DNA from 2 places in the Brevibacillus schisleri genome. Region 1 is predicted to be linked to the other one. Evidence: riboswitches for the same ligand, from Rfam matches in the RefSeq annotation. Region 1 holds a riboswitch; the other holds the start of a gene.
The links. A riboswitch is a leader RNA that binds a small molecule or an ion and turns the genes downstream of it on or off. The one in region 1 is predicted to bind thiamine pyrophosphate.
Positions count from the first base shown of each region.

Region 2: linked by a shared signal. The riboswitch ahead of thiC (phosphomethylpyrimidine synthase ThiC) and the one ahead of thiS (sulfur carrier protein ThiS) in region 1 are both predicted to bind thiamine pyrophosphate.

Region 1 is NZ_JBVNDM010000001.1:3,126,908-3,141,806, reverse strand. Features, by position in the region: gene ACUUHJ_RS15425 (ABC transporter ATP-binding protein) at 1-888, opposite strand, end outside; gene ACUUHJ_RS15420 (response regulator transcription factor) at 1,041-1,754, shown strand; gene ACUUHJ_RS15415 (sensor histidine kinase) at 1,755-3,137, shown strand; gene ACUUHJ_RS15410 (ABC transporter substrate-binding protein) at 3,228-4,259, opposite strand; gene ACUUHJ_RS15405 (ABC transporter permease) at 4,256-5,014, opposite strand; gene ACUUHJ_RS15400 (ABC transporter ATP-binding protein) at 5,014-5,796, opposite strand; gene tenA (thiaminase II) at 5,781-6,461, opposite strand; gene ACUUHJ_RS15390 (acetylornithine deacetylase) at 6,469-7,764, opposite strand; gene ACUUHJ_RS15385 (thiazole synthase) at 7,757-8,530, opposite strand; gene thiS (sulfur carrier protein ThiS) at 8,536-8,739, opposite strand; TPP riboswitch at 8,938-9,048, opposite strand; gene kapB (kinase-associated lipoprotein KapB) at 9,090-9,473, opposite strand; gene ACUUHJ_RS15370 (alanyl-tRNA editing protein) at 9,507-10,718, opposite strand; gene ACUUHJ_RS15365 (hypothetical protein) at 10,800-11,027, opposite strand; gene ACUUHJ_RS15360 (glycoside hydrolase family 18 protein) at 11,124-12,407, opposite strand; gene ACUUHJ_RS15355 (thioredoxin family protein) at 12,472-12,789, opposite strand; gene ACUUHJ_RS15350 (DUF6080 domain-containing protein) at 12,985-14,283, shown strand; gene ACUUHJ_RS15345 (LysE family translocator) at 14,374-14,899, shown strand, end outside.
Region 2 is NZ_JBVNDM010000001.1:4,088,884-4,103,782, reverse strand. Features, by position in the region: gene istA (IS21 family transposase) at 152-1,654, shown strand; gene istB (IS21-like element helper ATPase IstB) at 1,651-2,370, shown strand; gene ACUUHJ_RS19255 (MerR family transcriptional regulator) at 2,511-2,876, opposite strand; gene ACUUHJ_RS19250 (carboxymuconolactone decarboxylase family protein) at 3,124-3,891, shown strand; gene ACUUHJ_RS19245 (RlpA-like double-psi beta-barrel domain-containing protein) at 5,020-5,475, shown strand; gene ACUUHJ_RS19240 (DUF3888 domain-containing protein) at 5,519-5,863, opposite strand; gene ACUUHJ_RS19235 (class I SAM-dependent methyltransferase) at 6,365-6,997, opposite strand; gene ACUUHJ_RS19230 (ATP-dependent DNA ligase) at 7,319-8,263, opposite strand; gene ACUUHJ_RS19225 (hypothetical protein) at 8,361-8,870, opposite strand; gene ACUUHJ_RS19220 (ATP dependent DNA ligase) at 9,151-9,483, shown strand; gene ACUUHJ_RS19215 (DUF1904 family protein) at 9,927-10,256, shown strand; gene ACUUHJ_RS19210 (hypothetical protein) at 10,305-10,475, opposite strand; gene thiC (phosphomethylpyrimidine synthase ThiC) at 10,491-12,245, opposite strand; TPP riboswitch at 12,393-12,505, opposite strand; gene ACUUHJ_RS19200 (cation diffusion facilitator family transporter) at 12,750-13,631, shown strand; gene ku (non-homologous end joining protein Ku) at 13,694-14,653, opposite strand; gene ACUUHJ_RS19190 (hypothetical protein) at 14,776-14,899, opposite strand, start outside.

The DNA.
Region 1 (14,899 bases):
AAGGGAAAGGAAAATACTCTCCAAGCTTTGTTTGTGCACTTCAATGCGATAAACATCAATGCCCGCCATCATCAGCGCCCGGTTTGTCTGCGCTACCTCTCTATCCCCCATCTCTTCCATAACAAGAAAGCCATCTTGGAGACTTGGAGAAAGCTCCCGATCTTGAAGAACTCTTCTCGCTTTGTCATTGTCCTGCGTTTTCAACCAAACACGAGGCCGACTATTCCGTTGCAGTTCCTCCATACTCCCTTGAAACAATAGTTTCCCCCCGTGGATAATGCCGATGGACGTGGCGACTTGCTCGATTTCCGAAAGCAGATGGCTGGAGAGCAAGACCGTCATTCCATACTGGTGTGGCAAGGATTGAATCAATTCCCGAATTTCACCGATTCCAGCAGGGTCCAGACCGTTTGTCGGTTCGTCGAGGATGACGAGCTTAGGAAAATGCAGCAAAGCCATGGCAATTCCCAGTCGCTGCTTCATCCCGAGCGAATACTGATCTACCTTTTTGTTCTGTTGTTTTTCCAAACGGACAATTTGCAGGGCCTTCTCTACTTGTTTGTCCGGGACATCTCGCAGCCGCTGCATGACGCGCATATTTTCCAGGCCGGTAAGATGACCGTAATACGAAGGAGCCTCGATCAAGGAACCCGTCTGACTCAAAATCTCAATTCGGTTCCTGCTAAAATCCTTCCCGAATACAGATACACTCCCTTCCGTCGGCTTGACTAATCCTAGCAGCATTTTCAAAGTCGTCGATTTTCCTGCACCATTTGGACCGAGGAAGCCATAGACCTCCCCTTCGCCTACCGCAAGATTCACCCGCTGGACGGAATAGACTTCTCCATAGCGCTTTGAAAGGTTTTCCGTTTGAATCAAAGTATTCATCTTTTCTCGCTCCTATCTATTGGTCTCTCCTACAAAATCATAGAGTCCCAACCCGTCAATAAGCTGACAAGAACCTTACAACAACCTTAAATCGACTCCGAGTGGGTAGAACACACAGATCGAGCGAGTATAATGAATACGGGTGATTCAATATGGAAGAGTGGAAACAGAAAAAAGTGCTCATCGTGGAAGATGAGCTGGAAATCAGAAACATGATCGATGGATTTTTACGTAAGGAAGGATTCTCTCGAATTTTTCATGCGGGTAGTTGTAAAGAGGCGTTAGTGATATGGGCTTCGGACAAGCCAGATGTCGCGATCCTGGATGTCATGCTGCCTGATGGCGATGGATTTGGACTATTGACTTCGATCCGTCGCTTCTCGCAAATCCCTGTCATTTTTCTATCAGCGAGAGGGGAAGATGAAGATCGATTGCTCGGACTTGGCCTGGGCGCTGACGACTATATTGTGAAACCATTTTTACCGCGCGAGCTCGTTCTGCGTCTCCTGGTCATTTTACGACGCGTTTACGCTCCTCCCCAAATCGATCGTCTGCCCGTTGTCCAGCTTGGTGACAGTACGATCGATTTGGAGGCAGCAATCGTGACGAGAGATCACCACGAATATGCTCTGACTGCAAAGGAACACGCGCTCTTGCGAAAACTCTATGAAAATCGAGGACGAATCGTCACGAGCGATGCCCTGTGCCAATCCGTATGGGGGGACGATTACTACGGGTATGAAAACACCCTGATGGTTCATATGAGGCGCATTCGCGAAAAGATCGAGCCATGCCCGTCCACTCCTGAATATTTGCTCACGGTAAGAGGACTCGGATACAAATTACTCGTAAAGGAAGAGTTGTAGATGGATGGAGCCGCAAGAATTTTACGTCGTTATACAGGTGCTTCTATCCTGATCGCCGTCTTTTTGCTCATCGTCAATTACATCATTCTCGGCACATTTGTTTTCAAAGGGATGAACGAGGGCTCTCCTCCCATCCACGTCACACAAGCTGTCGCAGAGGGGCTGCACAAGAACGGTTCCCACTATACATTGGAACCAAATGCACAAGAGTGGTTGCAAAAAAGCCAGGCTTGGGCCATGTTGATTGGAAACGATGGGAAGGTCATCTGGGACTACGCCTTACCGAACGAATTGCCCCGCACTTATTCTCTGGCAGGAGTGGCGCAGTTCTCGCGAAATTACTTACAGGACTATCCTGTTTTTGTTTGGGAGCATGAGTTGGGGCTGGTCGTCGTGGGCTACCCGAAGGACAGTCTCGCCAAGTACCAGTTTCATTTTCCGATCAGTTGGATAAGCGATTTGCCGTATCGGTTACTGGCTTTGCTTTTCGGAAATATCCTGCTCGCCGCTCTTCTCTCTCTGTTCATTGGCTCTCGACTCATTCGGGCAATCCGCCCACTGATTTGCGGGATTCACGCTCTGTCAGAAGATCAACATACACATGTCGAGGCAAAAGGAATGTTCAGCGGGATTGCAAGAAGCATCAATCATGCATCGTCGCTTCTGCAAGAGAAGAACGCTTTGCTAAAAGCCAGAGACGAAGCACGCTCGAATTGGATCGCTGGAATCTCCCACGATATACGCACGCCACTATCAATCGTGCTCGGGTATGCCAGTGAACTGGAAGACAGCGACGCGGTGCCTTACGAGCAGCAGCAAAAAGCAAGCATTATTCGAAAGCAAGGGGAAAAGCTCCGGTCTTTGGTCAGTGACTTGAATCTCGTTTCCATGCTGGAATACGAAATGCAGCCGATTCATACCAAACCGATTCGGCTATCGACACTTGCGCGGCAAATTGTCACTGACTTTTTAAACAATGATTTGGCAGAGACGTTTACCATTGAGCTGGATGTCACGACTGAGCAATACTTCGTAATGGGCGATGAAAAACTTCTCGTCCGCGCCATCACGAATCTGATCCAAAACAGCATCGTGCATAACCCATCAGGCTGTCACATCCACGTGCAAACGGCCCTGTCACCCAACCAGCGCAATGCTCTTTTGATTATCACTGACAACGGAAAAGGCATTGAGCCACGCATGCTACCTGACTTGGTGGAATTGCCATATTCGTCGAAAAGAAAATCTCCCTTACAAAATGGTCATGGTCTCGGGTTGCCCATGGTTGCACGTATTGCTGCCGCTCATCATGGACACCTGCTGTTAACAAGTGATACAGGACAAGGGATGACAGCAGAACTTTGTTTCCCCCTCTCCTCCTAAAAGGAAGACATCATAGAGAAAGCACCTCCTCTGACTCGCCAATGGAGAGTAGACTCTCAAATGCGTGCAAAGGGGGTGCTTTTTGACTGATTACTTCACGAGATCGCGCATGATCTCATCTGCTTTGATGTCAGCTGTTATCAGCTTCTCTTTTTTCATCCAATCAATCAGTGTTTGCCAAGATTCGGCCGTCTGGTATGCAAAAGGCTTTTCCCCCGCATCCATCAACGGAATCAGGATATCCAAGCTCTTGGTCTCAATGTCTTTTTCCAGCGGGAAATCGGCAGCCTGTTTGGCAAGTAACAGATCGAGTGCCTTTTCCTTATTATGTTTCACATAGTCCTGACCCTTGCCAATCGCACGCAGGAAACCTTCCACTGCTTTCTGCTTTTTGCCCAAAGTCTCGTCACTTGTTGCCAATACGAGCTCATAATAGTCTGGAACCCCAAAATCAAAAGGCTTGAACGCATTGACTGGAATGCCGTGCTTCTCCAAAATCAGTTGTTCGTGGTTGATATAGCCACCTACCACTGCATCGACCTTTTTGGCCGTCAATGCCGGGACGATGTCGAAGCCGATATCCGTGAAGGTCAGTCCGGAATCATCGCCACCACCATGCTTCACAACCTGACGTACAATCGATTCATCAAGTGGAAGTGACGGATAACCAATATTTTTTCCAGCCAACTTTTGCGGAGTATCGATTCCACTGTCTTGGCGCGTCATGATCACGTTTAACGGATGACGAACGAGTGCACCTACAGATACGACAGGAACTCCTTCTGCACGAGCTTGAATAAGCTGTGGTTGATAGCTGATTGCCAAATCCACTTTGCCCGCAGCCGCCATCTTCAACGGATCATTACTGTCCGAAGGCATTTGCATGGTCACCTTGAGGTTCTCGTCTTTGAAATAGCCTTGCTCCTCTGCGGCGTACAAGAAGGAATGAACGGCATTCGGATACCAATCGAGCGCAATCGTCAGCTCTGTAGGCTCCGCTCCTTTATCAGCAGGGGCTTGCGTCTGACCAGCATCCGAGCTCGCCTGATTGCCGCAAGCAGCAAGACCTGTTGCCAATGTAAGTGCCATGAATGCTTTCGTCCATTTGTTGAAAGGTTTCATTGTTGTTCTCCTTTGATTTTCATATGCGGGGAAAAATGACGTTCGATTCGTCCAGCCAGCCAAAACAGCAACATACCGAGAATCGAGAGCAACAGGACCGAGGCAAACAATGCAGGTGCCTGAAAATTGCCGGATGCCCGTCTGCCAAAGTACCCGAGTCCTTCGCTCGCTCCCAGCCATTCCCCAATGGTCGCCCCAGCCACACTGTAGGTGGCTGCCACTTTGAGACCACTGAAGAAATGGGGTAAACTCGACGGGAGTTGCAGCTTGGTGAAAATTTGTCCGTTTGTTGCCCCCATGGTTTTTAACAGCTGTAGCATTTCCTTGTCCGTCGAGCGAAGTCCATCATACGCGTTGACGACAATCGGAAAGAAAGTAAACAGAATCGTAACCGCGATTTTTCCAGATAAATCATACCCGAACCACAAAATGAATACGGGTGATAACGCGATAATGGGGATCGTTTGAGAGATGACGATATACGGATAGACCAAGCGCTCCACAATCCGATTGCGAATCATCGCAAATGCAAGGGAGATTCCAAATACAATCGAGATCGAAAGCCCCAGTAACACTTCCTTTAACGTCGCCCAAAGATGTACACCTATTAGAGAGGCGCGTAAATCCCACAAAGACACAATCACAGCGCTAGGCGGCGGTAAAATGAATGGCTGCACTCCGAGGAAGCGACATCCAGCTTCCCACACCAGAAGAAAAATGGCGATGGAGATACCAAACCAAATGCCTCTCCCCATCATGCTTCTCTCCTCAACGGCTTCATTGTTGCTTGGCGATCCTGTCGAAGCAGTTCCCAAATCTGTTCACGCAATGCCAAAAATTCGGCTTGGTTGCGGCTGCTCGCCGTTCGCGGTCTGCTCACCGGAACGGTTAATTCGATCGGCTTGGTGATCGGACTACCTGCAAGCACGATAATCCGATCGGCAAGTAAAATGGCTTCGTCGATATCGTGCGTAATCATCAGCATCGTGCTGCCTGTTTCCTGCCACTTTTCCATCAGCCACTCTTGCATGTCCATTCTTGTAATTCCATCCAACGCACTAAACGGCTCATCCAACAGCATCATCTCTGCGCCTGAAAACAATGCCCGTAAAAAGGAAACTCGCTGACGCATCCCGCCGGAAAGCTGGGCTGGATAGCTGTCAGCCCAGTCCTGAAGCCCATACCTTGGCAATTGCTGTCTGACGCGCTCATGCGCTTCTTTTTTCGTCATACCTTTGATTTCCAGCGGCAAAGCTGCATTTTCGACAATTGTACGCCATGGCATGAGCAAATCGCGTTGGGGCATATAGCCGACCTGCCCCAAACGATTTGCTACCGGTACACTGCCGAGCCTGATTTCGCCTCGTCCCGGCTCAAGAAGACCTGCGATGAGCTGAAACAACGTGCTTTTCCCGATCCCGCTCGGACCGATCAAGCTGACGAATTCCCCTTTTTCCACACGCAGATCAAAATGATCGAGAATTTGCCTGTCGCCATACGAAAAGCTGACGTCGGCGAAAGCTAGTTGTTCTCCCACGGCCACATTTCCTCTCTGTAGGACATGTCCCAGAACATGTACTCCATTTTGGAGGTGTTGACAAAATACTCCTCCAGCTTGGCCAGCTCTTGCTCACTCTTACCTTCTGCCAATTGGTTCATGATATCAATCAGCCAGATCGCCAACTGCCCAAATTCATCGGAGCTGTACATGCGTACCCATTCGCCGTACAATTCGTGATCCAGTGCCCCTTCTACTTGTGCCAAGCGCTTGCCGATTTCCCAATAGCTCCATGTGCATGGGAGTAGTGCACTCACCAATTCCGCCAACGACCCTTGATGAGCAACACGCAGCATGTAGCTGGTGTATCCCAGCATCACAAACGAAGGCTCTGTCGCTTCCAGCTCCTCGCGAGAGATACCAAAGCGCTCAGCATATTGGCGATGCAGCTCCATCTCTGTGTTTAGCGTCGATTCTTGCAAAGCAGCGAATCTGGCGCTTGTTTCCAGATCGTACGCCTTCACACTCGCAATCGCGAACATTTTCGCGTAATCAATCAGGTAGATGTAGTCTTGTTTCATGTAATATTTGAATGCACCGACAGGCAGGCTGCCATCTCCAAGTCCCGTGACGAAAGGATGTTGATGAACACGCTCCCAGATCGGGGCTACACTTTTTCTCAGACGATCAGTAAAGGTTGTCATGCGATACTCACTCCTTCGCTTCCTTTGGGGTATTGCACCAGGTGGCAATAAATCGGGCCATGATCTGGGCAAAATGAACAAGCTGGTCAGGATCAATTGATTCATCGACGGCATGAGCATGCGTGAGCTCACCAGGCCCGAATAGAACAGCTGGAATGCCTGCATGCGCAAACCAGCCTGCATCGGTCACTGTAGGCGACATGTTAACGATAGGTGTTTGATGCATGTGACTTTCATATGCGGATTGCAGCGTTACCAACCCCGGATGCTTCGTATCCAACTCCAGTGAAGGGAAAATTTCACCGCGCTCCTCAATCATCGAACGTCCACCCCAGCGGAATGTTGGAGGATTGTCTCTTAGCCAAAGATCTGCGGCAGCCGCACGCCCGACGTGATCCTCGATCTCTCGAATAATCTCTTCGTAGGATTCGTTCGGATAAAAATGAACGGTAATCCATAGGGCGCAACGGTCTGCGATGAACGCAGCGTGCCGGCCTCCCTCAATGACTGCAGGATTGATCGTATTGCTGCCTGGCGGGAAGCCGGGATAGGACTTCATGACAGCCCAGTCCCGCTCCAGCTCCTGTAATGCGGTGATCACCTTCGTCATTTTTTCAATAGCAGAAGCTCCCCGGACGCGTCCGCCTGCATGAATCGTCTGTGCACGCATTCCGTCATGCAGTGTCGTCGGACTTTCAATCGTGATCCAACCTGTAATGACCCCGCCCTGCCCTTGCATTTGCAGATTGCTCGTGTCCACTACAACGGCGTAGTCAGCCTGATAGCCACGCTCGATAGCGACCAATGTCCCCGCTTCACCCGCTTCTTCTCCGATGACGGATTGGAAAAGCAGATCACCCTGGAGCTCCACTCCGTGTTCGCGCAGCATTTGGATCGCAAACAAGCTCGCTGCGAGTCCGCCTTTCATATCCGCAACTCCACGGCCGTACAAGCGCCCATCCTTGCCGTGTGTCAAAGCAAAAGGTGGATAGGTCCACCCGGTGTCATCACCGACTTCAGCCACGTCGATATGCCCGTTGACAATCAAGCTGTTTGCGTAGGTCGAGGCACTCCCTGATAACCGACCGACAATATTGTCGTCTCCTGGATATACCGTCCAGCGATCTACCTCGAATCCCATCGCTTGCAGCCTGTCGGCGATTGCTCCTTGTGCGGCATCACTGTTTCGCGCGGGAGGACTCACAGTCGGATGAGAAACAAGCTCTGCCAATAAAGCGAACAGCTCTTCTTTGCGGCTGGCGATCGATTCTACCGCTTCTGTCAGTCGATCCACGCTACTCAATCATCCCTTCGACCGGGCTGCTCGCGGACGCGTACCGCTTTTTCGCGATACGGCCTGCCAAGAAGCCTTTGCGACCTGCTTCCACGCCGAGCTTCATCGCTTCTGCCATCAGGACAGGATTGTCAGCGAGAGCGACTGCTGTATTCAACAAGACACCATCAGCACCCAGCTCCATCGCTTTCGCGCAGTCTGCCGGCGAGCCAATTCCTGCATCTACGATAATCGGTACTTTGGCATCCTCAATGATAAAGCGGAGGTTGTTTTCGTTGACAATCCCTTGTCCGGAACCAATTGGTGACGCTCCTGGCATAACCGCATGTACGCCTACCTCTTGCAGTCGTCTGGCAAGAATCGGGTCGTCATTGGTGTAGGTCAGCACGATAAAGCCTTCTTCCACCAAGATTTTCGAAGCCTCGAGCGTGCCAATCGGGTCAGGGAGAAGTGTTTTCGGGTCTCCAATAACCTCGACCTTGATCATGTCACACAGCCCAGATGCTTTAGCCAAACGGGCAATGCGCACTGCTTCTTCTGCTGTATAGGCACCTGCTGTATTTGGTAGCAGGGTGAATTTTTTCAAATCCAGTTGTTCCAAAAAGTTCGGTTCTTGCGGATTTTCCAAATTTAAGCGACGAATCGCAAAGGTCAAAACTTCTGCTTCCGACACCTCTACCGCTTTCCCTTGTGTATCCAAGTCAGCGAATTTACCAGTACCCAGAAGCAAGCGGGAGCGAAACTCGTACGGTCCAATTTTCAATGTATCCATCATGATGATCATCCTCCTCCAACAAAATGAACGATTTCTATGCGATCTCCGTCTGCAATCGGTGTTTGCTCGTACGCTGAGCGATCAATAATTTCACCATTTCGCTCAACGACGACAATCTTCTCTTGCAGGGAATAAGAAGCGAGCAAAACCCGCACTGTCGTGATCCCTTCCGCCAACTCTACTTTTTTCCCATTCAGCTGAACAATCATTGATTACCTCCTTCTACTGGAAAAAAAAGGCTTCTCCCGCCTGCCTGAGTCGATTCAGACAAACAGAAGAAGCCGTATACCCATCCCATCTCACCGGACGAATGGCATAAAAAAACCATCCGCCTCGGATGGTTGAGTGTCATCTTATCATACATGCGCACAAACAAACATAGTTCCGCTCGGATGCGACACGTGATACTGATTCCAAATACCTCTTCCTCCGCTGGCATGACCCAGGTCAGGTTCAACGGTCAGTAACACACTCGTCACAATCTCAGCCAACGTTGCTTGGCCCCCGTTTGGTAGTAAAGCTATGCAATTGTCGTTCATTCGAGTACTACAGTACCACTCTATTTCGTGTTTGTAAAGGCTTCCTTATGCATCTTTTCCAGCTCAACGAGACAACGTTCTGCCCAAGCTGCCATTTTCGAAAGCTTTTCCATTTCTCTCTCCATCGCTTGTCGGACAGATTCCTTGTAGTCGGGAATCGCTCCGTTATAGCGAATGAGCCCTTGGACAGGCGTCATGAATTTTTCCATGTACGACAGTGCTGGACGCTGGTGAAACAGCGGCACATCTACTTCGTAGGAAGAATGCAAATCGCCTTGCGTCGGGTATTTGGTAACTGCCAGCACCTTTACCAGCAACTTCGAATCGTGGATTTCCAATACTTCTGCAATATATTCACCCGTTCGCTGCGCAACGCGAACGATATCTCCCGGATTCCAGTTCATCGCGGTCTCCTCCTTTTCTTGAATCGAATGCATTTACAACAGTGAGGCTTCCAGCAGTTTGCGTGCATGCAGCAATACTTCTTCCGCATCCACTACTGCCTGACCGCCACCCTGTGCCATGGCAGGATTTCCCCCACCTTTTCCATTAATGAGCGGCAAGGTTTCTTTCAACACTTGATTGATGGCTACGTTGACTTCTTGCCCACGACCAAACACGATTTGCATTTTGTCTTCGGTAGTAGCAGCCAAGAGACAAATCGCATCTGGCGCCAGAGCAGTAGCCAGCTGTGCGAACTGCTGAAGCTGTTGAATGGTTTTGTCTGTGAAGGTACACATAATGAGGCGCGACTGACCGAGTTGGCTAGCAGCAGCTAGTTGTTGATTGACTTCTACTTCCAAGAGCTGCTTATCCACTTCTGCCAATTTTGCCTTTAAGGTGTCGCGTTCTGCAAGGAGGCGTTCCGTCTGTGCGATCAGTTCGCCTTCATTGGTAGCAAGCAGCTTCGCCGTATCGCGAACAACAGCTTGCTTTTGGTTGTAGTCCCGCAAAGCTCGCCAGCCACAGATGAATTCCAGACGAATGTTTCCGCGATGTCGCTCCCAGCCCAAGATCTTGATCATCCCGACTTCGCTCGTACGCGCTGGATGTGTTCCTCCACATGGGTTGTAATCAAAATCAGGTATCATCACGACGCGAATATTTTCGGTAACGGTCGGCTGTTTTTTCAAGGGCAGCGTTGCCAATTCTTCGTCATCAACAAACCGTGCAAGGATGGGGTGGTTTTCCAAAACAATCTGATTCGCGCGCTTTTCTACCTTTTCCCATACCTCTGTTGTCAACTCATCCAGTCGTACATCAATGGTGACGCGCTCTTTTCCCAAGTGAAAGGCAATGGTCTCCGCTTGCACAACTTCCAGGAAGGACGCAGATAAAATGTGTTGGCCAGCATGCTGCTGCATATGATCGAAGCGGCGGTCCCAATCGATGTGCCCCGTTACTTCCCCTATGCTTTCGGACAAAGGAGCCTGCAGTCGATGACGAATTTCACCGTCGACCTCTTCCACATCGACCACACGAATCTCTTCCAATACGCCCAGGTCGGAAGGCTGCCCGCCTCCAGTAGGGTAAAAAGCCGTTTGATTCAGTACCACGTAAGGTGTCCCATCTTGCTCGACACCAGTCTTCGTCACCTGGGCCGAGAACGTTCTTGTATAGGCATCCTGATAATAGAGTCTGTCGTCCATCGTTACTCCTCGCTGCATGGAACCATGGTTCCTGCCTGATTCTCCCACTCGGGGGCACAACAAAAAACGTATGTATAAAGCTTAGCCGAACAAGAGATCCATTTGTTTTTCGCGCTCTTGGCGCTCCTCTGGGCTTGCCAGGTCATACTTTTTCAATAGATGGAACAGCTCGTTTAGACGCTCTTGGCTGAGTTCGCCATTCAACTGATTTTCGAATTGACTCACACGCAACTCCGACAGATGCGGAGCTTGTTCTGCCAGTTTTTTGAGTACATCCTCATGGCTGTGATCCAATTTACATTCTCCCATGATTTCTCCCCTTTTCCTTCCTGTCATCTTCATCATACCATGATTTTTCATTCAAAAAAAAGGCGTACAACCCGCGATGGAATGTACGCCAGATGACTATGCACGCTTACGGACGCGAAAGTTCTCATCGATCAACAACCAATTTTGCGGAAATGGCAAACCGAGTTTCCAGTAGCTGACGCCTCTCAAACCGAGCTGTTTAACCAGATTGAACTTCGCTTGAATCGACCGCGCATCCTCAAACCATACCCGATGTTGCTTGCCTTGATCATCGGTGTACGTAAAAAATGGAGCCTGCGCGCGATAATCATATCGAATGACAGCATTATGTCGCGCAGCCAGAGCAATTGCCGCTTGCGGACTCAGCGCTTTCGCTGTCGTTCCTCGCTCGTACGGTAAGGTCCAGTCGTATCCGTACAGATTTTGGCCCATCAAAATTTTATCAGCTGGTATTTCGGTAATGGCGTATTGCAAGACACGCCGCACCGGTCCAATCGGAGAAACTGCCATAGGAGGACCACCACTATAGCCCCATTCATACGTCATAATCACGACAAAATCGGCAAGCGCTCCTATCGCCTTGTAATCATGGGCGGAATACCATTTACCTGCTTGCACGGCACTCGTCTTCGGGGCGAGCGCAACAGACATCATCAACCCCGCCGCATGTATACGTCCCCTTGCTTTTCGCAAGAAATTCGCGTACGCTTCTGCACCTGTTGTAGGCAAGGCTTCCAGATCAAAATGGATATCCCCCATTCCCAGCTCATGGGCGGTCGCGAGAATATTATCCAGCAATTTGTTCTGGAGTTCTTGATCGTTCAAGATGAGTGCGCCCAATTCCGTACTGAACTGACCTTTTTCCAAATTCGTCACGACCATCATCAGGAGGACTTGGTTTTCTTTTGCGATCGCTGGAAAATTGCTCAGATTTGGTCGTTGGAGGGTTCCATCCCGTTTGATGCGAAAGCTGAACGGTGCCAAATACGTAAGATGAGGGGCAGCCCTGCGAACATCCGCTTCCATCGCGGGTGGGACAGTGCGACGCGGTTCCACATACGCATTGAAATCAGCCGCTCGTCTAGGGCGAGGCGGGATATATAGCTTTTGCCCAACTTGTAGCGGTTTATAGGGAGTAATCCCATTGACCCGAGCAAGCTCTGCTGCACTGATATGGTTACGCTGGCCGATGGTATACAACGTATCTCCTTGTTTAACCCAATAGTAGCTTCCTACAATCGGGATCACCATCGCCTGTCCGATTGCCAGTTTATTGGGATCTGGTAATTCATTCGCCTTATCGATCGCTTCCGGCGTTGTGCCGTACGTCTCGGCGATGCTTGCTAAGGTTTGTCCTTCTTCCACCACGTGGATTTGCATACGCCTCCTCCTTCGCATTTCTTCTCTCTTTGTCATATTCATGGCGAAGGGAATAGGTGTATGTCTAGGCCAAAGGTTTCAATACATCGTATAAAAATCCAACGGACTGGATGGCATAATGCCGTGCTACCAATTCGTTTCGTTGAAAAATAAGCAAGGCGGGTACGCTGGTCACTTGCCATTGTTCTGCCAATGCAGGCGCCGTATTAATGTTAATCTGATACAGAGGAACGGTAGGCAATGCTTCTTGCATGATGCCGAGCATACGTGCTGCGAGCTTGCAGGTCCCGCACATTGGTGTATAGACAAAAAGAGCGACCGACTCCTTTTCTTGCAGGTATTGGATCAGTTCTATGGAGGATAGTTCTTGCAAGTGGTTCACTCCTTTCAATCTCATCGGACATGTTCATTCATGCTAGACCCACTGATTGTAGCTGTCAACAGCGTGATGCACAGGCTTCGTAAAAAATTGATAGCCCATTGAATGTAAAATTTTGGTGCAGAATTCATTATTTTTGTATAATATAGCTAAAATTCGTTACGTTAATCTCAAAAATACGTTGAATGGTGGATTGGTATGCGTTTTTTCAGCTATTTGTTTCATGATCGAAGAGATAATGTCAGTGCGTTCCTTCTATTTGCCTGTTTTTTCGTGTTTTATTTGTCGATGAATGTGCCTTTTCTCACTTATATGAATCAAAACATCGCTGTTCTTGCCCCGATCAGCCCTTTTAACGGCGTTCCATTTACGCTTAATCTGTTTAATTTTGACCCGACACTGTACTATCGCTCTAACAACCCGACGGTGATCCATCCGTTTATCAATTTGATTTCTTTTCCTTTGGCTTATTTATCGGAATTTTTCAAGGAAAACTTCTTCTTCGCGGTGGTTCAATCGATCATGAACGCGCTCGGCGTTGTAATGGTTTACTACTACCTGCGGAAGGGATGGAATAGCTTCTATACCTCATTGCTTTTTGCCGTATTTTTCGGGACGGCCTCTTATCAAATTTTCACGGCAATGATTCCCGATTCCTATCCGTACGCGCAGTTCGTCATTCTATTATCGGTACTTTACACGCAGTACAGTCGTACGGAAAAGAAATTGGCTGTTTGGCCCAACGCTTCATTCGCCCTTGTCAACTTCGGTGTCAGCTCGACGAACATCATTCCATTTATGAGCGTTTTGGCCGTCAATCTGTTTCACAAAGAAAAGAATGGCGTTTTTATGAAGCTGGTGCGGATTGCGTTGGTATTTCTCCTGTTGATCATTAGCTTTACGATTTTGCAGCATGTCATGTTCGGTCAATCCTGGTTTTCTACTTGGTACAAAGCGATTCATACCGGAGGGTTCATCTACACGGCTCAGTTCTCGTTTTGCGAGCATTGGAAAGCTCTGTATATGCTCGTTATCAGTCCTGTACTGACCCCAGACATTGCGCTCATCGATCCAAAACCGGGGATGGTCGCATTCGCTACGAACCTTACGCTGCCGTATCCATGGTATGTGCATGTCATCGGCTTGACGCTGATCACTCTGGCTATACTCGGTTTCATCAAAGGGATTCGTACACAAGAAGCCTGGTCACTCGCCGCCTATATCGGGTTTGCTTTCGTGCTGCATATTGTAATAGGGTTTGGACTCGCCACGTTTACATACGATTTGTACTTGTATGCCGGACATTACTTCTTCGCCTTTTTCCTGCTCGCCGCGCGGTTCATCATGCATCTGCGCCATGTGAATGTAAAAAAGACATTACTCGGTCTTATCCTATTGTTCGTCATTGTGACGTTGGGCAACAATGTCGTGAAGCACGATGAAGCTTTGCATGTGATTGAACGGTCTTATGCACAAATGAATAAAGCGAGTAAGTAAATGAGAAGCTGCTTCATGAAAAAATGTTATCAAAAATTGAACGTGAGATATATAATCGTTTCTAACTTTGGGGAACCACGAAAAGAGGTCATGCAAATTGGTGAGTTTTGGTACCTTATTGCCTTTCTATTTGTTTCGCTCGGCATGGTTTGTTCTCCTGGCCCTAACATGATTTACCTCATTTCCCGGACGATTTCACAAGGTCGCAGAGCTGGGGTCATCTCACTTCTTGGTGTCATACTTGGATTCGTGATTTACATGATCGCCACTATGCTTGGTCTCTCTGCTCTTTTCATAACGGTTCCGTTCGTTTACGAATCAGTCAAGTGGGTCGGAGCTGTGTACCTGCTCTGGCTCGCTTGGAATGCGGTCAAACCGGGTGCGACTTCCATTCTCAAGCCTGATACTCTTTCTATTGAACCACCGAAAAAGTTATTTCTAATGGGATTGATGACAAATCTACTAAACCCCAAAATTGCTATTTTGTATGTGTCACTCTTGCCACAGTTTGTAGATCCTGCGCGGGGATCGGTGCTCCTGCAAAGTGCTACTTTAGGTCTCACACAAATTGTGGTCAGCTTTACGATTAACCTGCTTATTGTTCTTGTAGCAAGCA
Region 2 (14,899 bases), 960 kb from region 1:
TCAGGAGAAATTTCCTGAATATGTGTTTGGCAAAATAAAAGTACACACTTTGGCAACCGAAAAGTGCAGACCATTTCCGAACATGAAAAAAGCCTTGCCAGCTAACTAAACAACCCCCTACTCTTCTATTTGCGGAACAGATAGGAGAGGGATGAAAGGAATGCTGGCAATGGCTCAACAATACTATATCAAATACTTGCGGGACGTAAAAGATCAATCGATCTCCCAGATAGCAGAACAAACTGGTGTTAACTGGAGAACAGCAAAGAAATATGCAGATTGTTCGGACTGGAACAAAGAAGAGTGTCCTCTTCGAGGAAAATTCCCTATTATGGAAGCTTATCGTGAGCAAGTGGATACTTGGCTTATGGAAGATCAAACCCGCCCCAAAAAGCAGAGGCACACGGCAAAACGTATCTATGATCGCCTTGTTTCCGAATTTGGCTTTGCAGGATCAGATCGTACCGTACGGTACTATGTTGCCAAGCGGAAGTTAGAACTGCAAATCGAAAAATCGGAACCTTATATTCGTTTAAAACATCCAGGTGGAGAAGCTCAGGCGGACTTTGGAACATTTCAAGCAATTATTGGCGGTGAACTGGTAGAGCGGAAAATGTTGATCCTCTCCTACCCTTACAGCAACGCGGCATTTGTTTTTGTTACTCCGAAGGAGAACACCGAGTGTTTCTTGGAAGGGTTACGGCGGTTATTTGAGATGAGCGGCGGAGTGCCTAATCGAATCTGGTTTGACAATCTTTCAGCGGCAGTTGTATCTGTAGGAACCGATGGAAAGAGAAAGCTTACAGACGAATTTCAACGATTTGCTCTTCACTATCGCTTCCAGCCTGTATTTTGTAATCCAGCTCAGGGAAACGAAAAAGGACATGTTGAGAATAAAGTTGGTTATGCACGAAGAAATTGGTGTGTTCCATTACCTGTAGCCAATGATTTGGAACAACTACAGTATGTTATCAATCAGCAAGCCTTTGAGGATTTGAAAAGACTCCATTATGCGAAGGGAGTCTTACAGCAAGAGCTTTGGGAGCGAGAGAAAATCAAGCTTTTGGAACTTCCTCTCGTACCTTACGAGGCTTTCCGTTTAGAATCCGTAAAAGCCAATGGATACGGTGAAGTTCTCGTTGATCAAAAAACGTTAAAGGTTCCATCTATCCGTTCTCACGAACGAGTATGGCTGAAGTATTGGTGGAACAAAGTAGACGTACTAAATGACAGCTATGAAGTCCTCATTTCACTACCAAGGGGATATATAGACGAGCCGATCCCAATTGATCTGCAAACGCTGTTGGAGCCACTTTATAATAGGCCGAAGGCTCTCGATTACAGTTCTGTCCTTGCTTTGCTTCCCAGCCAAACAAAAGCTTTTCTTCAATCTGTGGAAGGAAAAAGTCGCAAAGCAAGAATCGGCTGGATCATTCGAATGCTAAGAACATACCAAATTGAGGAGATCGAAAGATGCCTTACGCAAGAAAAGCAGGATGATGTGAGTCGATTGGAGCATGTTCTGTACCGTTTACGTCATCCAGAGATAATCCCAACACCTATGAAAGACAATCGAACACCGTCTGTTTTCGTTGGGTATCAGCCAGATCTTTCGAGATATGATCAACTTCAACGGACGGAGGTACGAAAATGAGAGAAGAATTACGTCAACTATGCAAGCAGATGAGATTAGCACATGTCATGAATATCTATGATCAAGTACCGTTTGAACACCCAACTCAGTTTCTTCATGCGGTTCTATCAGCGGAACGAAGTTCCCGTGAGCAGGGAAAAATCCGACGATTGTTACAGAAAGCAAGATTTACGCAAATAAAGACTTTTGAAGGGTACTCTTTCGAGTCGGTTTCGCTACCTGAGAGTGTAACGATTGAGGAATTGAAGAGAGGCTCGTTTGTAGAACGAAAGGAAAATGTTATTTTGCTGGGTGCCGTAGGCACAGGAAAGACGCATCTGGCCACGGCAATTGGTGTAGAGGCGTGTAAACAGGGGAAAAATGTGAGGTTTTATCGGGTTGCAGAGTTGGTTTCCATTTTGCAAACCAAGTTTCATGCTGGCAATCTACCGAGATTTCAGAAGGAATTAATGGATGCTGATTTACTAATCTTAGATGAGTTAGGATTTGTTCCGTTTCACAAGGATGGTGCTGACCTACTTTTCCATCTAATCTCAGAATGTTATGAGCGAATCAGTGTCATTGTTACCTCGAATTTGGAATTCAGCCAATGGAATACGGTTTTCGGAGATAACCGTTTAACCGCTGCCTTGATTGACCGTCTTGTGCATCATGCTCACATCGTAGCTTTCACAGGAGAGAGTTATCGCCTTCGGCATGCTCTTTCCCACCGTTAATAATAAAAATTTAGCCTGGCAAGGCTATGCACAAAATGGCTGCCGAACTCTGCACTTTTTACTTGCCAAATACACTGAATACCCTTTTTATTCAACTATCGATACCCGTTTGCTTAATACAGCATAAAGCCCTCAATCAACTAGATCTTCTGTCTGGATTCTCTTTCCTGAAGCTCGTACATCGCCACTTTATAGCTGATTACTTCTAGGTGCTTTAAGTATTCGCTTATTTTATTCTGCAATTCCAATTTATGCTGCATCATGATTTCCTTTCTTTGCAGGAAAGTATCGTCTCCTAATTTATAAAGTTTGATATATTGTTTAATTATGGATATGGGCATTCCTGTTAACCGCAGAGAGCGGATAAAACTGATCCATTTTATATTATCATCGTTATAAATTCTACGACCACCAGAATCACGCGAAATATTATTCAACAGCCCTTCTGCTTCATAAAAACGAAGTGTATTTGCAGAGACGCTTAAACTGTCCATGACATACTTCATTGTGTATGACATCCCATTTCCCCCGATCAACTTATAGTAACTATAACTTCAATCATATCATAACGCGCAAAAAACTCGCCATTTACGTTTAATTTCTTATCCTAAATTTAAACTTGACTTATCCCAACGATAACAAAATACAATTTTACTTAGAGGAAGTCGTTCGCAACTTGATAATGATGACGACTCTGAAAACGAGGTCATGAATCCTTCTGCAGGCAATAACGATATAAATAGGGAGGTAACAATGGAGAATACATACTATGCGATTGGTGAAAATCTTCTAAATGAATTTTACAAAGATGGGATTGAAGGTGTTATCGATGGGTTAAATAAAATAGCACCTCACATCGGAAGATACATCATTGAAGGTTACGGACAGTATTTCAGTAATTCGATTTTGAATCACCAACAAAGGGAAATGGTGACACTCGCGACACTTATTTCTTTAGGTGATTGCGCCGCTCAGTTGAAGTGGCACATCAACTTTAGTCTTAACATTGGAATAACACCAAATCAAATTATTGAAATCATGACCCACTGCATCCCTTTTAGCGGGTTTCCCAGGTCATTAAACGCTGTGAATGTTGCCAAGCAAGTGTTTGCTGAGCATGGGTTAGTGGTTGAAGTCATCGATGAACTTAAAAATGAGTCTGCAAAATTTGAAAAAGGTATGGCTAAGTTAGAAGAAATTGAAGGGGAACACGGGCGTGCAGTTTTAGCAACTTTAGAAAGCATAGCACCTAAACTGGGAGAAAATATTGTAACTTTAACTTTTGGAGAAATATACAGTCGCACCGCCTTAACTCTCAAGCAACGGCAACTGGTCACCATAGGTTCATTAACTGCACAAGGAAATTGTGACCCTCAACTTAACGTACACATCCATACAGCCTTTAACGTTGGGTTGACTGACGAAGAAATTATCGAGGCGATACTTCAAAGCGCTTTATATGTTGGGTTCCCTAAAGCTTTAAACGCTATCAACCTACTGAAAAAAATTAAAACATCTTGAAATTTTTACTCGTGGTCACATATACCATTGCGACCACTTCAATCATCTTTTCAAGAAAAGTGGTGCCTGAAGCTTACTGTGTTAAACTGCCAGTTAGTTCAATGGCTGGGTCTAGTATTCTACTTGATTTATTCAGACTTGTACTCCAGTTTCGCGAATGATAAATTTACAATAAGTATCAGCTATACTTAAAGTATTCGGGCGCCATTATGAGTAACCAAAGCCCAATTTCTCGCTTACAAGACCGAGGAATTGGGCTTTTTTATATTTGGGGTAGTACCAGCGTAGCTGACACCACCCGCAAAGTAACATGTAAAACACGCGAAGTTCCATTTACTAAAAAGAAGTCGGAACTTAAAAAATTGAAGGGAATACTTCTGAAGTGGTGGCAATGATCAGGGAGGGCACTAGTGCTTTTTTACTGACCTGTGGCGAAATTTGTCTATTTTTTATAAGGAGGAAATTCCCTTTTATTGGTAAAAATGTAATAACAAGAACTTTCAGGAGATTCAATCATGAAACTCAAATATCTATCTCTTTACATAATTACAATTATAGTGATCCTCACTCCATTTTTATTCGGCGAGATTTTTTGGGAAAAAGGCAATTACCCTAAAGGAAGCTTATAACATTGGTTTAGTAAAGGCCAAAGAGTGGGATTCCGGGGCATTTTTAACTCATATTTCTACAGTAGACAGGAAAATTGGTAATCATCTTGGTTCTGATGGAAAAAGAAGGAGTTGGAACCTTACTTTTGAGGTTCCAACTAAAAAAAAGAGTCTCTTTATTTCGATTGACGATAACAAAATCGAGAAAAGTATCAGTAGAAATTCAACTTCTCAGTTCAATGGAATTACACAAGAAGAAATTGGTATAGATAGTCCACAAATCGCATCAAAAGCTATTCAATCTTTCAATCTTAGGCCGGGAGAAAACTGGGCCATAGGCTATCACTTCACGATGTTTAAACAGGAAAATCAATTGTTTCTAACTGTTGTTGGACGAAATGAACAGAATAAATTCTCGAAAATATACTTCAATCCAAAAAACGGTGAGTATCTTGGAATGCAAGTAAATGATCGGTAAAAACCACATTGTGGTCAAAATATTTTGAAAGGGGTTTTAAAAATGAAATTTAAAAAGCTTTTGTATGGTGTAGGAGCTACAACATATCTTATTGCTACATTAACTGCAAGTGTAAATGCTGAAACGAAATCAGTTTCACCACAAGCCTTTTATTATGATCAGGATGTTACAGCCTATACTGCAATTTCAGGTGCAAAAACTTATCATGGGACAACCCCAACACCATACCTCACTGCAGCAGTCCATCCTAATACTTGCGGTCGTGCAACTTCTGGAACGTTACTTCCTTATGGAACTAACATCATCACTTCAAGTCCGCTATATCTTCCAGGTAAAGGGAACGTAGAACAGTTATATGTAGAAGACATGGGTGACGTAAGATGTGATCGCGGATTTACTCGAAACTGGTTTGATATTTACTTTGGTACTTCAACAACTACTAATATAAATAACGCAAAACAATTTGGTAAGCAAAAAACTGATTATTACACACTATGATAGAAAATAAACCGAGGCGTTATATCGCTTCGGTTTATTTTCCTTAGTAATGCTGATAATTGATGACTCGTGCACTAGATGGAGTTAATTTAATGGTTAATATGTCAGTTCCAACAGGGGGATTATGTGCTCCAACAAAAGTGCTAATTTGAACGATAACCTCGAAAGAAAATTCTCCTGGTCGGTCCCTTTTAATGGACAGGATCTTTGTGTTGAACAAATCAAATCCTCTAGGAGTCTTATAGTATTTACTTACTGCTTGTGATATTACTGGATTCAAACAAGTAATGAATGCATCTTGTAACTCTTTGTCTGCTACATTAGCATAAACAGGAGACGTACTGAGTATTAGAATGGTAAAAAATATGCTCAGAATTAATTTTTTCATTTTCTCAACTCCTTACTTAAACTTTGTAAGTAAAGTGCTTTAGAATTGTTTAACAGGTTCTAATTAGCAGTATACCTATGACTAACTTTTTTATACGGGCTACTAGTAAGTGATGATTACCTCGACTACTACTCTGATTAAACAAAACCCAGCACCTTAGCTCATAAGGGGCCGGGTTTTTCGTGTCATCGATTTCCTTAGCGTTCACAATCAATGGTTGTCACTTTGTTTACATGTATTCAATGTTGTTTAATTATCTCTGTTCGAGGAAAATTTAGACTAATCCAGCTTTATAAACCAAAAACCAGTCAACAACACGAAAATAAAGTGTTAGATTGTTTTTTGGTTTATTGCACTATCGATCCCCGTTAGCGGAACAAAAAAGGTTTGAATCTCTTTGTCTGGCTGTTTTCGACCAGCTGTCCCGACGGTCCGATTCACATCGGCAAGTTAGCTAATCTCCGTACGTCGGCACCCATAGCCCCCCTCCCGAGGCTGCCATCAGCGGACGCATGCTGCCATCTCCCAGCAAATTTTCGGCTTCCGGTAGCGGTGCATGTCCGTTTCCGTCAACACGTTGATCGCCCATCCGTCAAATAACCGACGCATATCTGCTTCGTCAAAAAAACGTTTCCGCCGCCCCTCATGCTCGTAATAACGGGGTTCCAATTCGATGCCCTGGCCGGCACCGTAATGAACATCGCGCGTGGAATTCAAGCGGGCTAGCAGCAATCCGCCAGTGCCGACAACTCTCGCGATTTCGCTAACGATAGAAACAGTATCGTCCCAGTGAAAATAATGCAGGGACAAATCTGCGACAACCGCCCTCGCGCTACCATCCGGAAAAGGCAATCCTCCTGTCATATCGAATAGGTTTGTTTCAGCACCTGGCACATATTTGCGTATAATCGCCAAGGACTCAGAGGAGAAGTCGCAGGCGATGACCCGATAACCTCGTTCCGTTAAAAACAAAGAGTCGCTGCCATATCCACAGCCAAGATCAATGACCGGTCCATCTTGGGCCAATGCTAGCATCGGCTCGTATTTTTCCAGCCAAAAATCTACTTGCGGCTTGCCGAGATTCACATCGGCAAACACCTCGTTCCAATGTTCAGCTTCTGAACGTTTCGTCATGGTCAGAACCTCACTTTCTTCGGAGAAGAGCGTAATAATTAGATGCTTACTATCATTTTGACAAACCTAACTCAATGTACTATGAATACTATAAAATTGAATATAGATATCTAATATTTGATGAAATAAAAAGAATGGGCAACTCTACATTGAATACTGTAAAGTCGCCCATTCAGGCTAGTTAAGTTAAATGTCATTTAGTTGGCAGTACATTCCGTACTTTGCGGGTGGTGTCAGCGACGCTGGTACTACCCCTATTTGGACGGTCTTAACGTTGTAAATCTGTGTTTTGCTGGCACATTAACCAATGTCATAACTTTATTAGGTTTGGGAAAATGTACAATCTGATACAGGCGAGTTAACAATAGCTTGAACACTGGGATGCCTCATTGTTTTTCCTGGTGTCCATTCCATAAACTTCACTTTAACTACAATCTCAGGTTTGACCCATATAGCGTCTTTACTTCTGTCAACTTCAAAGCTAAAAGGACTGTTTTGTATTGTTATCGGTAGTAACTTCTGTGTTAGTTCATACCAAGTCTTTTTACTAAACTTCGCAGTACCTGCATGTCCAATATATATCAGTTTTCCATCGTCGTTGTATAAACCAAGAAGTAACGAGTTTACAATTCCGTTTCGAAGTGTTACACCTCCGATAATAGCGAAAAGGTCCCAGAAGATTTTCTTTTTCTGCCATCGTTTATCTTTACCGTTTATTGCATAAGTACTGGTAAGATCCTTGCAAATGACCCCTTCCATTTCGTGTTGTTTCATTACCTCGTATAGTGCGTTTGCATCGTTAAAATTTTGTACAACCTGTACATTTGGTTGAGGTATGATGATCTGTTCAAGCATCTGTTGTCGCTTAATTAATGGCTGCTCAATAACCCAATCACCGTTGTAATATAAAACGTCAAAAATCATGTAGGTCACAGGAGTTTGATTAATTTCAAGATCGATACTTTGCTTCTTTCGTAAACTGTCTCTTTTCATGATTTCATAAAAGGATGGTTTACTACTGTCAAAAGCAATAAATTCTCCATCGAGGATAAAGGAGGAACCTGAACAATAGGTTTTTACATCTAAAAATTCGGGATACTGTAATGTTCGATCATTCAATTTCCTGTTGACTAGGCGTACTTCACGACCATCATAGTAGGTTAACATTCTTACACCGTCCCACTTAATTTGCGCAATCCAATTATTTCCTCCTGGCAAGCGATCAGCACTTATGGGCTCAAATGGTATGATTGGATTAATATCCATAATTCCTCCAAAATCGAGATCAATTACTGATATTGTTCCCAATTTAGGAGAACATCACATCTTCCATAATCATTGTGAAAATAATGCCAATTATGCACTAATTAACAGGATAAATATGTTTCTGTACAGTTTTGACGATTAGTTGTAGTTGTTCATTCGTGACGCCTCTCATCTTAAGTTGAGAATAGAGGTAGTCAATAGCTCCCAACAACCGGCTATTTTCACACTCTAATTTTATTGATTTTGCAGCTAAAGGTTTTGCCACTTTTAGCTCCTTGACTGCTTTATCAAGTTCTTTTCTAAGCTTAGTTAAATCCTTTTGTAAGTCATTTATTTGTTCCTCGGCCTGCAGCCAGTGTTCGGCAATTAACGTTTTTTTGGGCAAGGCAGCTGGCGAGAGTTTGCGAGTTCCACGTTTCAGATCTCTTCTTTCACGAACCTTATCAGCCCAATCCTTGTAATTATGAGTAAACGTACTATAGGAAATCTTCGCCATCTTGGCGAATTCAGTTACAGTTGGATGATTCCCATTAAGAATAATCAAGTCCCATGTCTCTTGAATTCTGATCAATGTATTTTTACCTTGAATAATTCGGTTGTTTGCCATGATTATTAGCGTCCTTAATCTGATTTTGTACTGCTTCAAAGCGTCGAATAATAGAACGATAGTGACCTGCTATAGGGGAATTAGGACGATCTCTTAGAGCCTTTTCTAACCGTACTTTGATTAATGCAATGTCTTCCTCCATCGACGCAATTATTGTAGGGGTATACATAAGATAGCGACATCCGTCGTCCTTGTCATTTTCACATCCAATCCAACAAGGATTTCCAGTAGGGCAAGGACCATTTTCGACTGGAAGGATACAATACCCGTACTTATTTGGATGAAAAAAACCTCCTTGCTCTTCCCAAAGGGCAAGTTCTTCATCAGTATACGTTCCACTAAGCCTAACGGGCGCTTATTTTATATAGGCCACGCAGGTACAGGTAAATTAACTCGAAATGACTGGATGGCCCTGACGGAAAAGATTGTACCTTTGATACAAAATGATAGGCCCTTCGTAAATACTCCAGCAAGGTTCAAGGGTGCTGTGTGGCTGAGACCAAGTGTCACAGTTAAGGTACAATTTGCGGAATGGACAGAAGGCTATACGTTACGACAACCGAGTATTCAAGCAGTTGTTGATATGCCTGTTGATTCCTGTGTCTTGGAGTAGATTCTCATGGTGCAACACAATGGAACTCAAAAGACATCCCTGATACTTAAATGGTGGGATGTTTTCTACGAAACTATCCTTTGATTCCGAAAGTTGAAAATTCAACGGGCGATGATTCGATGTTAGTGGATGAATTCTTGTTGGAATTTTACGAAACTTTTTTATTGATTAAGTATTGAATTCAGGCTATACTACTTTGTATCAAAGTAACTGATCGGTTTAGCGGATTTGGGCTGTATCTGGTTGAGCTGCTTCCTCCTTCCGTGGTACGTCCACCACACCTCATGGGAAGGGAGCTGCTCTCTGATATGGCCCTCTTTGCGTCTCTTGCTCCAGTTGGGAATGTTAGTTGTTCACTTTCTTTAATCCTTTTTTCATTGATATACGATTAGAGACTTGTTTATAATGACTGTGCGAACTCATTTACGAAAGAAGGAATTGACTTGCCGTTTCTTCGGTTTAAAGGCTTTGCGAAGCAAGACATAGAGCCCATTTCTCAGATTCTTATAGAAGAGTTTTCCAAAAATGCTGAAGTCGCTCAGGAAAAGGTGAAATTGGAGCTGCTTCAGGTAGAGCAACTTACAAACAGTCCTTTGTCTGTAGAGATCATGATGTTCCCTCGCGAACAAAAGCAACATGATGCAATTGCAAGCGCCGTACACGGCATCCTGAAGAAGCAGGGCTTTTTGCATGTCCATATTTTCTTCATCCTGCTATCGCCTACTCTCTATTATAAGGAAGGACTTCCGTTGCAGGTCGGGATAGCGAAATAAGCAAGAAAAAAGGTCGAGATCCGCCAAAAGGATTTCGACCTTTTTCTATTAATAATAGAGGCTTTCGGATTGCAGGCACTTGGAGCATGTTCGCGTAAGTGGAGTTTCGATATAGACGTGGCTGCAGTCTTGTTGAATGAGTCTCAATTGTTGTTTCGATTGCTCTAGCTCAGCCTCTAGTCGAAAGATCTTTTCGCGTAAACGACTGGCTTCCTCCATAGGCATCCCCCTTGATTACGACTGGTACAAACGGCTTCCTTGTTCGCGGAACTCACGCGATTTTTCCTGCATCCCTGCAAGAATGGTGGGATCTTGGGCAGATCCTTGTTCATTAGCAATGTGACGAATGTCGTGCGATATTTTCATGCTACAAAATTTAGGCCCGCACATGGAACAAAAATGGGCGGATTTGGCGGCTTCTGCTGGCAACGTTTCATCGTGATATTCACGGGCGCGCTCTGGGTCCAGGGACAAATTGAATTGATCGTTCCAGCGAAAATCAAAACGAGCTTTGGATAAGGCGTCGTCACGCTGTTTAGCCCGCGGATGTCCTTTTGCGAGATCAGCGGCATGCGCTGCGATTTTGTATGCGATTAAACCGTTGCGGACATCCTCTTTATTAGGAAGGCCGAGATGCTCCTTGGGCGTTACGTAGCAGAGCATCGCTGTTCCGAACCATCCAATCATGGCAGCGCCAATCGCTGAAGTAATGTGGTCATAGCCGGGTGCAATGTCTGTCGTGAGCGGCCCAAGTGTGTAAAAAGGGGCCTCATGGCAAATGGATAACTGTTTATCCATATTTTCGCGAATAAGATGCATAGGGACGTGACCGGGGCCTTCAATCATGACCTGTACGTCGTGTTCCCACGCAATTTTTGTGAGTTCTCCCAATGTTTCAAGCTCCGCGAACTGTGCCTCGTCATTCGCATCCGCGATAGAGCCAGGACGCAGTCCATCCCCGAGGGATACACAAATGTCATAGGCCTTCAGAATTTCACAAATTTCAGCGAAATGCGTATACAAAAAGTTTTCCTCATGATGGGCCAGGCACCATGCGGCCAAAATGGACCCGCCGCGAGAGACGATGCCGGTAACACGGTTAGCCGTCATGGGGATGTAGCGCAAAAGAACGCCAGCATGAATCGTGAAGTAATCGACACCTTGTTCCGCCTGCTCAATCAAGGTGTCTCGGTAAACCTCCCATGTCAAATCCTCGGCTTTCCCATTTACTTTTTCAAGTGCTTGATAAATCGGGACAGTACCGACTGGAACGGGGCTGTTGCGGATAATCCACTCCCGCGTGGTATGTATATGTTTTCCCGTCGAGAGGTCCATAATGGTGTCGGCACCCCAACGAACAGACCAAATCATTTTTTCGACCTCTTCTTCCATCGAAGAGCTGACGGCTGACGTTCCGATGTTGGCATTGATTTTGACATGAAAGTTGCGGCCAATGATCATCGGCTCGCTTTCCGGATGATTGACGTTAGAAGGAAGGATCGCACGTCCAGCGGCGATTTCTGCCCGTACAAATTCAGGGGAGACACCCTCGCGAATGGCAACGTATTCCATTTCCGGTGTGATGATATTTTTTCGGGCATAATGAAGCTGGGTAACATTTTTCCCTGGCCTTGCCCGTTTTGGTTTGTAGTCCTCTCGAGGGAAAGTGGGGAGGGTGGCGGCCTTTTCTTCGTTTCGGATTCCGTCGTCGACTAGTTGTGGTTCGCGACCGACATACGTTTCCGCATCATTTCGCTCATCGATCCACTGATGACGAATAGAGGGCAGTCCGGCTTGAATGTCAGGAACGTAACCCGCAGCGGTATACTCTCCACTCGTATCGTACACGCGAAGAGGATGATTGGGTGTGGAGCCAGACAATCCTTCGGTAGGATGAAGGGAAATCTCGCGCATCGGGACACGGATGTCCGCACGACTACCTGTTTCGTATACTTTGCGACTGCCTGGAAAAGATGACACCAATGACATAAAAAAACCTCCTTGTTTTGGTTGCACGAAAGTGAGAACCGTTTAGGGAGGCGAAAGAAACTTCCGCGAAAAAGCGCCGCATAAACAACATGCGACGCCAACGCGAGAGTAGAGAAGAAACGGGTATCCTAAAGATACGCGCATCTTTTCGTGTCGTATATGACATTCCTCCGCTGGCATTACCCAGTTCAGGTTCAACGGTCGATGGCACAGTACCATCCTCTCAGCCTGGTGAATCCCAAGCTCCCGTGCTTTTTATTTTGGATTGCAAGAATAGGATAACGGGAAGTCCATCTAATTTCAAGGGAAATTTTCAGCAGGAAATTGCAGGTGTGCAACACATTTTCCTCCCCCCTATTCTCGTGAATCGGACTAAAACTGTTTCTGTAGACCCACATGATTCCGATCTGTTACGATGAAGTTCGAAAAAAAGCAACTGCTTCCAGCGCTTTGATTTTCCTCGTTGTCGAAGCAGGATGGAGAAGTATTTTGAGGTGATGAGGTATGGATGTTTATTCGGATCTAAAACAAGGAGAACGTGGAGCGTGGGTGAGTATTTTCGCCTACATTTTCTGCTCTGTATTAAAAATAGGAGTTGCGTATGTCACTGCGTCAGAAGCTTTAATGGCCGACGGACTTAACAACTCAACAGATGTTGTCGCATCGATTGCTGTTTTGATCGGGCTGCGTATTGCAAGGAAACCACCTGATAAAGATCATCCGTATGGTCATTTTCGGGCCGAGACGATTTCAGCACTTGTCGCATCATTTATTATGCTATTTGTTGGAGTTCAGGTCATTACGAATGCAGTACCATCGTTGTTTGACCCAAAACACTCGGCTCCTGACCTGTTGGCAGGGTGGACAGCACTTGCGACTGCTGTTATTATGCTTTTCGTCTATCGCTACAATAAAAAACTTGCCATCAAAACAAACAGCCAAGCATTAGATGCAGCTGCGGCTGACAACCGTTCAGACGCATTCGTCAGTATCGGGACGTTTATCGGGGTGGCTGGCGCACAGTTTCAATTGCATTGGCTCGATCCGTTAGCTGCTTTTGTTGTTGGTCTCATCATTTTGAAGACTGCGTGGGACATTTTCAGGGAAGCAACCCACCGTTTGACAGATGGGTTTGACGAGAGCGAGCTTGCGGATCTGCGGGCTACGATTTCCTCGATTTCAGGGGTAAGGGATATCAGTGATATCAAAGCCCGCTACCATGGGAGCAGCGTGTTGGTTGATGTTGTGATCCATGTAGATCCAGGTCTGAATGTGGTGGAGAGTCACACCATCACCGAAAAAATTGAAGAACAGATGCGCAAAATTCACCGCATTAACGCCGTTCATATCCATATTGAACCGTGTAGAAAAATGGCGCCTAGTTAGATTGCGTCATGGGAATACAAAAAAACCTGTCCAGTGTGGGCAGGTTTTTTTTGTGTGTGCAGCTAACCAGAAGTAGCCTTCTTTTTGCGGAGTGTTTTGGTTGTAGAAGTAGTCGTAGTCTTTTTCGGACTGGTTGGCGCCGCCTTTTTCGATGCCTGCTCTTTTTCGGACGAGGAGGCAGCGGTGGTGCGTTTTCGCGCAGGCTTTGACGGAGTTGGTTCTGGCTCGATTTTGATGGGCATAGCGGCTTGACCAGCTGTAGATTCCAAGCTTTCTTTTAGGGCCTGCATGAGATCGATAACATTGGTTCTTGCCACGGTAGGTGCAGTAGCGATCTCCTGACCCTCCAATTTTTTCTCAATCAGTTTTTGCAGGTCGGATCGATATTCATCCGTATATTTTGCCGGATCAAAAGGGATTGTCATATTGCTAATGAGCTCAGTTGCCATCTTCAGTTCGTTTTCGGCCAACGGTACAGCAGCTTCAGGCAAGGCAGGCACTTGACTGACGGGACGTACCTCATCTGGATAGAAGATCGTCTCCAACATGATGCAATGTTCATACAGTCGGATAACGGCCAGGCTTTGCCGATTGCGCATCGTCACCTGTGCAACGCCGATCTTTCCTGTCTGTTCCATAGCGGATCGCAGCAAGGCGTATGCTTTTTCGCCAGTGTCCTGTGGAGATAGGAAATAGCTCTTATGAAAATAAACGGGATCGACCTCCGACAAGTCTACGAAGTCGATAATTTCAATGGCTCTGCGTGTTTCTGGCGTAATGGCTTCCAGATCGTCATCGTCGATCATGACAAAATGTCCTTTTTCGTATTCGAAGCCACGGACGATTTCGCTCGTATCGACCTCGCGTTGACAGTGCGGGCACATTTTCGTGTACTTGATCGGGGTATTGCACTCTTTATGCAGTTGACGAAAGCGAATATCGCGCTCTTCCGTTGCAGTAAACATCCGAACAGGTATATTGACGAGGCCGAAGCTGATTGAGCCCTTCCACACCGTATGCATGGGGATACCTCCTTCACAGTTTTTTGTATAGTATCTGTATCCGCTCAAAAGAAGTGCCGAGGGAATTGAAGGTGGAAAAGTAAAAAGCCAGCCGATTCGATGCGGCTGGCTATTGTATGCAGCTACTGTCCATGTTTGACGATGTCCGATTGATCTGCACGCGATTGCATGTCACGCGCCAGCTCGACGTCTTTGCCTGTGCGGTCTGCAATGGACTGGGCTTTGGACGCCTTCAGCTTTTGTGCG